Regions from separate parts of the Streptomyces sp. NPDC017940 genome, predicted to be linked through region 2. Evidence: riboswitches for the same ligand, from Rfam matches in the RefSeq annotation. Region 2 holds a riboswitch; the other holds the start of a gene.

Region 1 (5,800 bases), on a different contig from region 2:
CCCGCGGAGGGGCTCGGGCAGGGGCCGGTTCCGCCCGCGCAGGTTACGCCCGCGCAGGCTCAGCAGGCCCCCGTACAGCCCCAGCAGGCGTCCGTGCCGCAGCATGCGCCCGTACAGGACCGGCAGGCCCCCGTACAGCCCCAGGCCGAGACGCAGGCCACCGCGCACCCCGGATCCGCCGGTGAGGTCCCGGAGGGCTACACGCCCACCGAGCGCGACCTTCCGGTGATCAACCGCGGTGACACCCTGGTCGAGGTGCGGGAGATGCCGGAGCCGCCGCCCGCCCCGGAAGGCGACGGCCTGGGTCCGCTGTACGTCGTCGGTGACGTGCACGGCTACCTGGACGAGCTGCTCGCCGCCCTCGCGGCCGAGGGCCTCATCGACGCCGACGGCACCTGGTCCGCCGGCAACACGCGCCTGTGGTTCCTCGGCGACTTCACCGACCGCGGCCCCGACGGCATCGGCGTCATCGACCTCGTGATGCGGCTCTCCGCGGAGGCCGCCGCCGCGGGCGGCTACTGCAAGGCGCTCATGGGCAACCACGAGCTGCTGCTCATCGGCGCCAAGAAGTTCGGGGACACCCCGGTCAACTCCGGCGCGGGCACCGCCACGTTCCAGGCCGCCTGGCTCCTCAACGGCGGCCAGCGGGCCGACATGGAGCGCCTGGAGGACCACCACCTGCAATGGATGGCCCGCCTCGACGCCATCGAGGAGGAGGACGGGCACCTGCTCGTGCACTCCGACACGACCGCCTACCTCGACTACGGTGACTCGATCGAAGAGGTCAACGACACCATCCGCGAGGCGCTCACACGCAACGACGCGGACGAGTACTGGGACCTGTTCCGCAAGTTCACCAAGCGCTTCGCCTTCCGCGACGACTCGGGCCCCACCGCCGTACGCGAACTCCTCGACGTGTACGGCGGCAGCCGCATCGTCCACGGCCACAGCCCCATCCCCTACCTCCTCGGCGAGGTCGGCTCCGAGTACGACGGGGACGACGACGGGCGCCCGGTCATCGAGGGCCCGCACGTCTACGCGGACGGCCTGGCCATCGCCATGGACGGCGGCGTGACCATGGCCGGAAAGCTACTGGTCTGCCAACTTCCACTGGGGAACTGAACGTTCATCCCGAACGTTCACGGGGCACGTGCCTCCATACAGGATCACGCTGGCCAGAGGGCCAATTCTTGATAACCCCTGTCACCGCGTGCCGTCACCGCTCTACCATCGCCTTATCCGTAGCAGGCTCCCCTCCGTTTCTGCCCGACGGCTCGTAACCATGCGAGCCCCAAGCCCTACGGAGCATCGGGGGATGCACATGAACAGCGCTCCACACCTGCTCAATGAGGACCGCCCCCAGTACGAGCGGGTCCTCGATGAGGCGCTGCGCACCGCACCGAACCGCCCGGAGCTGGCCGCGGTGGGCCAGCGACTCAATCCCGAGCAGCTGCGCACCATGGCTCTCAGCGCCACCGCACTGATCACGGCTGCCGCCGCGACCGAGTACCACCACTATGTGAAGGCCCGCGAGGAACTGCGCGACCCCGGGCCCTCATCCGCGACAACGATGCGTGAAAGGAGCGGATCCGGATCCGACTCGCCCGAGTCCGGCTCCGGCGGTATAGGCCTCGCCACCACCATGGGCGAGGTCACCGAAACCGCGGGCGCCGGTCTGGTCGCCGTGGTCGCGGTGCTCGCGCCCGTCCTCGCCGGGGCGGCCGCCGCGATCTTCCTGCTCGTCGGCTACATCCTGAAGATGCTCGACCCCGAGCCCGCCTTCGCGGACACCCTGCTCACCGCCGGGTGGCTGTTCGGCGCGCTCACGGCGGGCGCCATCCTGGTCGCCGCGGTCGGTCTGCTCCTCACCGCCCTGCGCAACGGCTCCACCTCTCTTCAGGCAGGCTCGCACCATGAGCGGGACGAGGCGGTGGAGCGGGCCAGGGAAGCCTGGTGCCGGGCGCTTCTCGAGCGGGGCATCCTGCCCTTCCTGCGCGAGGCGCTCGCGGACCCGGACGCCACGGCGGCGCCCACGCCCCGCACGCCGTCCGCGGGACCTGCCGGGCGCATGCCGCAACTGGGCTACCACAGGCCGGGCTTCAGCAGCCCGGACGGCGGCTCGACCACCGGAACGCGTCCGAGCTACACCAGTCCGGACTTCTCGAGCCCGGACTACGGCGGTCCCGAGCACCGGCCGGACTGACCGGGAGCAGGTTCGTCCGGCCGCCGGACGAGCAGGTTCGTCCGGCCGCCGGACCGACCGGACGCCTGTCCGTCGGACCAGGCGAGCTCGGCACGTACCGCGGGAGAGGCGACGGGAAGATTGGCACCCTTGCGCAGGGAACTGGCAGTCATGCGGCCAGTCTGCCCAGCCCCGCGCCGCGGGGGTACCCGTGCTGTGGGGGTAACCGTGCTGTGGGGGTAACCGTGCTGTGGGGGTAATCGTGCTGTGGGCTCAGTCGGCCAACGGCAGATAGACCCGGTTCCCCGCCGCCGCGAACTCCTCGGACTTCTGCTGCATGCCCTCCTCGATCTCCGTCTGCGTGGTGCCGTGCTCACGCCGGATGTCCTGCGAGATCTTCATCGAGCAGAACTTCGGCCCGCACATCGAGCAGAAGTGCGCCGTCTTCGCCGGCTCGGCGGGCAGCGTCTCGTCGTGGAACTCCCGTGCCGTGACCGGGTCGAGGGCAAGGTTGAACTGGTCCTCCCACCGGAACTCGAAGCGGGCGTCCGAGAGCGCGTCGTCCCAGTCCTGCGCCCCCGGGTGCCCCTTGGCGAGGTCCGCCGCATGCGCCGCGATCTTGTACGTGATGACGCCGGTCTTCACGTCGTCGCGGTTGGGCAGGCCGAGGTGCTCCTTCGGCGTGACGTAGCAGAGCATCGCCGTGCCCCACCAGCCGATCATCGCGGCGCCGATGCCGGAGGTGATGTGGTCGTAGGCGGGAGCGATGTCCGTGGTCAGCGGGCCCAGCGTGTAGAACGGCGCCTCCTCGCAGATCTCCTGCTGGAGGTCGATGTTCTCCTTGATCTTGTGCATCGGGACGTGACCGGGGCCCTCGATCATCGTCTGTACGTGATGACGCTTGGCGATCCGGTTGAGTTCCCCGAGCGTGCGCAACTCCGCGAACTGCGCCTCGTCGTTGGCGTCCGCGATCGACCCGGGCCGGAGTCCGTCGCCGAGCGAGTACGTCACGTCGTACGCGGCGAGGATCTCGCACAGCTCCTCGAAGTGCTCGTAGAGGAAGCTCTCCTTGTGGTGCGCCAGGCACCAGGCCGCCATGATCGAACCACCGCGCGAGACGATACCGGTCTTGCGGTTCGCGGTGAGCGGCACGAACGGAAGGCGCACGCCCGCGTGCACCGTCATATAGTCCACGCCCTGCTCGGCCTGCTCGATGACCGTGTCCTTGTAGATCTCCCAGCTGAGCTCCTCGGCCCGGCCGTCGACCTTCTCCAAGGCCTGGTACAGCGGCACCGTGCCGATCGGCACGGGGGAGTTGCGCAGGACCCACTCGCGGGTCGTGTGGATGTTCCGGCCGGTGGACAGGTCCATGACCGTGTCGGCACCCCACTGCGTGGCCCACGTCATCTTGTCCACCTCCTCCTCGATGGAGGACGTGACCGCGGAGTTGCCGATGTTGGCGTTGACCTTCACCAGGAACTTCTTGCCGATGATCATCGGCTCGATCTCCGGGTGGTTCACGTTCGCGGGAAGCACCGCCCGGCCCGCGGCGATCTCGTCCCGCACCACCTCGGGCGCCATGCTCTCCCGGATGGCCACGTACTCCATCTCGGGCGTGATCTCCCCCCGCCGCGCGTACGCGAGCTGCGTCACGGCCTGCCCGTCGCGACTCCGGCGCGGCTGGCGCGGGCGGCCGGGGAACACCGCGTCGAGGTTCTTCAGGCCTCCGCGGGGCGAGGTGTGCTTGATGCCGTCGTCCTCGGGGCGGACCGGACGGCCCGCGTACTCCTCCGTGTCACCGCGGGCGATGATCCAGTTCTCCCGGAGCGGTGCGAGGCCCCGGCGGACGTCGGTGTCGATATCGGGGTCGGTGTACGGCCCCGAGGTGTCGTACAGCGTCACGGCCTTGCCGTTGGTGAGGTGCACCTGGCGGACCGGCACCCGCAGATCCGTGCGCGAGCCCTCCGGGCCCGCCACATACGCCTTGTGCCAGCCGTTGGACTTCCCGCCCCCGGCACCCTCGGTGCTGGAGGCAGGCGTGCGTGCGTCCGATGTGGTCATGAGACCTACTCCCTACGCCGGCATTACCCGGTAACAGGTTCGGCGGTCGACGCAGCCGTTTCCGTACGGTCCGAACCGGTATCTGCCCGTTCGTACGGAGGTCAGCGCCCTCTCAGCCCGGTGCTCCGAGCTCCCGCGATTGCAAAGGTGCCTCCACGCTAGCGTCCCATCGGGCGCGGTGAACAGAGGGCCCCCACCGTTCTTGCGATGATCGGGCCGTGACGACGACACCTACGCCCACCGGGCCCCCCACCCCGGAGCCGCACGGCCACAGCCACAGTCATGGCCCCGCAGCCCCCGTGTCCCAGCACCTGCGCAAGGTCATCGCCGCCGTCCTCATCCCCTTCGCCGCAGCGGTCCTCGTCGGCCTGGTGGTGCTGTGGCCGGGCGGCGCGCCCGCCCACGAACGCACCGGCGTCGGCTTCGACCGGCAGACCCAGTCGGCCACCGTGACCAAGCTGGACAAGCTCCCCTGCAAGGACCTCAACCCTTCGCAGACCCCGCCGGGCGGCGACACCTCCACCGCCGAGGGGCAGTCCGCCGAGGCCCGCACCCAGGGCACCTGCGGCCGCGCCACGATCAAGGTCACCAGCGGACCCGACAAGGGCCGCACCTTCACGGAGATCGTCCAGCCCGACGCCCCCCGGCAACTGCGCAAGGGCCAGGACCTGGTGGTCGCCTACGAGCCCAAGGCCCCCAAGGACCTGCAATACTCGGTCACCGATGTGAACCGCAAGGTCCCCATGGCCCTGCTCGCCGGCATCTTCGCCCTCGCGGTCGTCGCCGTGGGCCGCTTGCGGGGTGTCATGGCCCTGGTCGCCCTCGCGGTGAGCTTCCTGGTCCTGACCTTCTTCATCCTCCCGGCGATCCTCCAGGGCTCGAACCCGCTCGTCGTCGCCGTGGTCGGGGCGAGCGCCATCATGCTGTGCGCGCTCTACATGTGCCACGGCCTGACCGCGCGCACATCCGTCGCGGTGCTCGGCACCCTGGTCTCCCTCCTGCTCATCGGCCTGCTCGGCTCCCTGTTCATCGGCTGGGCCTCCCTCACCGGCAACACGGACGACAACACCGGCCTGATCCACGGCCTGTACCCCGACATCGACATGAGCGGCCTGCTGCTCGCCGGTGTCATCATCGGCTCCCTGGGCGTGCTCGATGACGTCACCGTCACCCAGACCTCCGCGGTCTGGGAGCTCCATCAGGCCAACCCGACGATGGGCCGCCGCGGTCTGTACCGCGCGGGCATCCGCATCGGCCGCGACCACATCGCCTCCGTCGTGAACACCCTCGTCCTCGCCTACGCGGGCGCCGCGCTGCCCCTCCTGCTGCTGTTCTCCATCGCCCAGAGCAGTGTCGGCACCGTCGCCAACAGCGAACTCGTGGCCGAGGAGATCGTCCGCACCCTCATCGGGTCCATCGGTCTCGTCGCCTCCGTTCCCGTCACCACCGCGCTCGCGGCCCTGGTCGTCTCCGCCGACCGCCCCGGCCCCACCACCCCCTCGTTGTCCGCCCCCACGCCCCCGTCGCCGACCCCGCCCGGAACCACGCCCCCCGCCT
Region 2 (5,800 bases):
GGCGGACGGCGGGGGCACGTCCTCGTTCAGATGCTGGAAGAGGACCTGGGCGGGGGACTCGCCGTGGTGGGGCTTGGCGCCGGTCAGCATCTCGTACAGCACGACCCCGGAGGCGTACACGTCCACACGGGTGTCCGCCGTGCCGTGCTCGATCTGCTCGGGGGCGAGGTAGGAGACCGTGCCGAGGACCGTGCCGGTGGTGTTGGTGACCGAGTCCACGGCCCGTACGAGCCCGAAGTCGGCGACCTTGACGCGGCCGTCGTCCCCTATGAGGACGTTCTCGGGCTTCATGTCGCGGTGCACGAATCCGGCGCGGTGCGCGGCGCCGAGCGCGGCGAGCACCGGCTCCAGGATGTCCAGGGCGGCGCGGGGGCGCAGGGCGCCGCGCTCGCGCAGGACGTCCCGCAGCGTGCAGCCCGCCACGTACTCCATGGCGAGGTACACGTACGGGCCGTCGGTGCCCTGGTCGAAGACGCCGACCACGTTCGGGTGCGCGAGCCGGGCCACCGACTTGGCCTCGCGGATGAAACGGTCGACGAAGGAGGCGTCGGCCGCCAGCGTCGGGTGCATCACCTTCAGGGCGAGCACACGGTCGAGGCGGGTGTCCACGGCCCGGTAGACCGTGGCCATACCGCCGACCGCGATCCGTCCGTCGACGCGGTAGCGGCCGTCGAGCACCTGCCCGACGAGGGGGTCCTTGAGGGTCGTGTCCACGGAGGGAGTCTACGAGGCGCCGCGCCGGGGGTGCGGGGCGTGGGCACCGGGGCGGCGACACTGCGGCACACCTGTGACCGTCGCGGCCCGCGCCGGGTTCAGAACGCCGGGCGCTCCGGGTCCAGGGCCGCCCGGCCCTCGGCGGGGGACGACGCCTCGGCGAAGTGCCGCCGCGGTATGCGGCCCGCCAGGTACGCGAGGCGCCCCGCGAGGACCCCGTGCCGCATCGCCTCCGCCATCAGTACCGGCTCCTGCGCCCGCGTCACGGCCGACGCGAGCATCACCCCGGCGCAGCCGAGCTCCATGGCGAGGGCCGCGTCCGACGCGGTGCCCGCCCCGGCGTCCAGGATCACCGGGACCCGGGCCCGCTCGACGATCAGCTGGAAGTTGTGCGGGTTGCGGATGCCGAGCCCGGAGCCGATGGGGGAGCCGAGCGGCATCACGGCCGCGCAGCCCACGTCCTCCAGCTTCCTGGCGAGCACGGGGTCGTCGTTGGTGTACGGGAGGACCGTGAAACCGTCGTCGACGAGCGTCTCCGCCGCGTCGAGGAGCTCCACCGGATCGGGCAGCAGCGTGCGCTCGTCCGCGATGACCTCCAGCTTCACCAGGTCGGTGCCGAGGGCCTCCCGGGCGAGCCGCGCCGTGAGCACCGCCTCGCCCGCGGTGTAGCAGCCCGCCGTGTTCGGCAGCACCCGGATGCCGAGCCGGTCCAGGACCGACAGGACGGACCCCTGCACCCCGGGGTCGAGCCGCCGCATCGCGACGGTGGTCAGCTCCGTACCGGATGCGGCGAGGGACCGGTCGAGGACGTCCAGGCTCGGTGCGCCGCCCGTGCCCATGATGAGCCGCGACGACAGCGTGAGGTCGCCGATGACGAAGGGGTCGTCCGCCATGCGGTCAGCCTCCCTGGACGGCGGTGAGGATCTCGACGCGGTCGCCGTCGCCGAGCACGGTGCGGGCCCACTGCGCGCGCGGGACCACGGTTTCGTTGAGCGCGGCGGCGACGCCGGACGGCGCGGCGGTCAGCTCGGCGACGACGGCGTCGAGCGTGGTCCCCGCGGCCACGTCTCGTACGTCTCCGTTGACGGATACGGCACATACGGCGAACGGCGTGGTCATGCGGACAGCTCCGTGAGGTTCGTGGGGGTGTGGGGTGCGGAGGGGGAGGCTTCCGGTGCTTCCGGTGCGTCCGGTGCGTCCGGTGCGTCCGGTGCGTCCGGTGACTCCGGCGGCTTCGGTGACCCCGGCGGTTTCGGCGGCTTCGGTGCCTCCGGCGACGTGCCTGGGGCGCCAGGTGGCACTGGCGCGCCCGCGGCGTCCTGCGCGCCCCGCGTGTGCGCCGCCGTGAACCTGCGCGGAGTGAACGCCCGCGCCTCCTCGGGCAGTTCGCCCGTCGTCAGGGCGTGCGCCATGACGTCCCCGGTGACCGGCGTCAGGAGGACGCCGTTGCGGTAGTGGCCGGTGGCCAGGTGCAGCCCTGCCAGCGCGGTGGGGCCGAGCAGCGGCGCGTTGTCGGGGGACCCGGGCCGCAGCCCCGCGCGCGTCTCGGTGAGCGGCAGCTCGGTGATGCCGGGTACGAGTTCGTGCGCGTCGCGCAGCAACTCGTACACGCCCCCCGCGGTGACCGTCGTGTCCCAGCCGAGCTCCTCACTCGTCGCGCCGACCACGAGTTCGCCGTCGGCCCTCGGTACGAGGTAGACGTGGCTGCCGCGCACGACCGCCCGCACGGTGCGGCTGAGGAACGGCGCGTACCGCTCCGGCACCGTGAGCCGCAGCACCTGCCCCTTGACCGGGCGTACTGGCGGCAGGACGTCGGCGGGGACCCCGGCGAGCCGCCCGCTGAGGCTGCCCGCGGCGAGGACCGTCTGGCCTGCGCCGAGCGCGGTGCCGTCACCGAGGACGACCCCGGTGGCCCGGTCCCGTACCACCGAGAGCTCCCGCGCCCACGCGCGCGTGAAGGTCACTCCGGCCCGCTCGCAGGCCGCGACGAGGGCCGTCGCGAGCTTGCGCGGGTCGACCTGGTGATCGCCGTCGACGCGCAGCCCGCCGCGCACCCCCGGAGCGAGCATCGGCTCCAGGCGGCGGCACTCGCGGCCGTTCAGCCACTCCGGTGTCAGGCCCGACTGCTTCTGGAAGGCGTGCAGCTCCCGCAGGTGGGCGCGGTCGTCGGAGTCGAGGGCGACGGCGAGTGTGCCGCACGCGCGGTAGCCGACGTCCTGCCCGGCCGCCTCGGCCAGCTCGGCCGCGAAGTCCGGGTAGCGGCGCGCGGAGGCCACGTTCAGGCCGAGCAGCGTCTGCTCCCCGTAGTGCAGCTCGGTGACGGCGGCCAGCATGCCCGCCGCGACCTGCGCCGCGCCGCCGCCCGGCTCGGGGTCGACCACGGTGACGGACAGCCCGCGCTGGGCCGCCCGCCAGGCGGTGACGAGCCCGATGACGCCGCCCCCGACGACGAGGACGTCACGGGGCGGTGCCTCTTCGGACGACGCCGCGGAGACGGATGCCGCGGGCACGGATGCCGCGGGCACGGATGCCGCGGGCACGGATGCCGCGGGCACGGATGCCGCGGACACGGACGTCGCGGACGGCGTGAGTGGTGTCGAGGTCGGGTCCAGTGGACTGTTCGGATGGGAACGCATGGGCGTCCAGCCCCTCCCTTCGCCGGCATGACCCGGATCAGGTTCGTACGGTCGGAGGCCGTCCCAGCCTCCCTCTCAGCCCGGTGCGTCCGGGCTCCCGCGAGTGCTCTGCACCGCCACCCTAGCCCGTCGCCCGGGGGCGGGTTAAGCCCGTCGTACCCGGCCGCGGACACGCCGCCCTACAGTTGATCGGGTGAGCGAGCAGCAGAAGCGGGTGGAGGCGGGGCGCCGCGTCGTGATCGTCGGCGCGGGCATGGCCGGGGTGCAGTCCGCGGTGGCGCTGCGCGAGCAGGGCTTCAGGGGCGCGGTCACCGTGCTCGGCGCGGAGCCCCATCCGCCGTACGACCGGCCGCCGCTGTCCAAGGCGGTGCTGCTCGGCACGGCGGACGGCGCCGCCTTCGACATCGACTTCGAGGCGCTCGGCATCGAGGTGCGGCTCGGCGTGCACGTCACCGGCGTGCGCCCCGCCGACCACGAACTGGACACCGGGGCGGGCCCGGTCCCGTACGACAGCCTGGTCCTCGCGACCGGGGCGGAACCGATCCTGCTGCCCGGCTCCGAGGGCGTACCCGGCGTGCACGTGCTGCGCACCCTCGACGACGCCGAGCGGCTGCGCCCGGTCCTGGCGGGACGGCACGACGTCGTGGTCGTCGGCGCGGGCTGGATCGGCGCCGAGTTCGCCACCGCGGCGCGCGAGGCGGGCTGCGCCGTGACCGTGGTGGAGGCCGCCGACCGTCCGCTCGCGGGCGCCCTGCCCGCCGAGGTCGCCGCCCCGATGACGGCCTGGTACGCGGACGCGGGCGTCGACCTGCGCACCCGCGCGCGCGTGCGGCGCGTCGAGCCGGGCGCGGTGTTCCTCGACGACGGCACCCGGCTGTCGGCCGACGCGGTCGTCGTCGGCATCGGCGCGCGGCCCGCCACGGCGTGGCTCGCGGGCTCCGGCATCGCGCTCGGCGCCCACCACGAGGTACTCGCCGACGACCGGCTGCGCACCTCGGCGCCGGACGTGTACGCGGTCGGCGACTGCGCGTCCTTCCCCTCGGGCCGGTACGGGGAACGGCTGCTCGTGCACCACTGGGACAACGCCGTCCAGGGCCCGCGCACGGTCGCCTCCCGCATCATCGGGGAGACCCCGGCGGTGTACGACCCGGTGCCGTACTTCTGGTCCGAGCAGTTCGGCCGCTTCGTGCAGTACGCGGGCCACCACGCCCCCGGCGACGAGCTGATCTGGCGCGGCGACCCCACGACCCCGGCCTGGACGGTCTGCTGGCTCCGCGACGGCGCCCTGACCGCCCTCCTCGCGGTGGGCCGCCCCCGGGACCTCGCCCAGGCCCGCAAACTGATCGAAGCAGCGACTCCCCTGGACCCGGCCCTGACGGCGGATCCGTCGATCCCCCTGAAGAAGGCCGCAGCCTGACGTTCCCAGAGGCACGGGACTTCCCCCCTGTGGGCGGCTGATCCGCCCGGAGGGTGGAACGGGCGGGCACAGGCATCACTTCCGGCCACCTCAAGGCCCCCGGCACCCCCGGGGGGCACCCCCGAGCCCCCGGCGCCCCACCCCGGCTACCGGCTCCCGGCCAGAAATGGCACGCTTGATCCGTGACCGAGATTGACGCAAAGACCGATGCTCTCGTCCCCGCCTGGCTGCACCTCCCCGACATCGCCGAGATGCTCGATGTCGAGGTGACGCGCGTGCGCCAGCTGGTCAAGGAGGGCCAGCTGATCGCCGTGCGCCGCGGTGAGAACCGCGCGCTCCAGGTGCCCGCCGCCTTCATCGACGGCGACAAGGTGGTCAAGGGCCTCGTCGGCACCTTGACGCTCCTGCGGGACGACGGTTTCACCGACGAAGAGGCCCTCGAATGGCTCTTCACCCCCGACCCGAGCCTGCCCGGCACCCCCGCGCAGGCCCTGAGCGAGAATCGCGGGACGGAGGTGAAGCGCCGCGCGCAGGCGCTCGCCGTCTGACCTGGAACAAACCTTCCGGCGTACGGGCCACACCCGTGGCCCGTACGCCGCCGACACGGGGGGACCTCTCCATGGCCACCGACACGGCGGGCGCGCCCGAGCGCGCCCGGCTCGCCGACGCGCTGCTCTACCTGTGCGTGGACGCGCGCAAGCGCCAGGGCGACCTTCCGCAGTTCCTCGACGCCGTCCTCGCGGGCGGCGTGGACATCGTGCAGCTGCGCGACAAGGGCATGGAGGCGGCCGAGGAGCTCGAACACCTGGAGGTCTTCGCCGACGCCGCGCGCCGGCACGGCAAGCTCCTCGCCGTGAACGACCGCGCGGACGTCGCCCACGCCATCGGCGCCGACGTGCTGCATCTGGGCCAGGGCGACCTGCCGGTGCCGGCCGCCCGCGCCGTCCTCGGCGAGCGGGTCCTGATCGGCCGCTCCACGCACGCGGAGCACGAGGCCGCCGCGGCCGCCGTCCAGGAGGGCGTGGACTACTTC

Evidence for each region. Region 2 has a riboswitch for thiamine pyrophosphate ahead of thiO (glycine oxidase ThiO). Riboswitches for the same ligand answer to the same signal wherever they lie in the genome.
Region 1: it holds a riboswitch for thiamine pyrophosphate, as region 2 does, so the genes downstream of both, thiC (phosphomethylpyrimidine synthase ThiC) here and thiO (glycine oxidase ThiO) in region 2, are expected to answer to the same signal.

The regions. Positions count from the first base shown of each region.
Region 1 is NZ_JBIRHJ010000008.1:452,398-458,197, reverse strand. Features, by position in the region: gene ACH4DX_RS28335 (metallophosphoesterase) at 1-1,122, shown strand, start outside; gene ACH4DX_RS28330 (hypothetical protein) at 1,316-2,203, shown strand; gene thiC (phosphomethylpyrimidine synthase ThiC) at 2,456-4,243, opposite strand; TPP riboswitch at 4,236-4,390, opposite strand; gene ACH4DX_RS28320 (YibE/F family protein) at 4,462-5,800, shown strand, end outside.
Region 2 is NZ_JBIRHJ010000001.1:1,064,001-1,069,800, forward strand. Features, by position in the region: gene pknB (Stk1 family PASTA domain-containing Ser/Thr kinase) at 1-714, opposite strand, end outside; gene ACH4DX_RS04480 (thiazole synthase) at 813-1,607, opposite strand; gene thiS (sulfur carrier protein ThiS) at 1,612-1,833, opposite strand; partial or broken gene thiO (glycine oxidase ThiO) at 2,052-3,224, opposite strand; TPP riboswitch at 3,348-3,461, opposite strand; gene ACH4DX_RS04495 (NAD(P)/FAD-dependent oxidoreductase) at 3,544-4,767, shown strand; gene ACH4DX_RS04500 (Rv2175c family DNA-binding protein) at 4,950-5,315, shown strand; gene thiE (thiamine phosphate synthase) at 5,387-5,800, shown strand, end outside.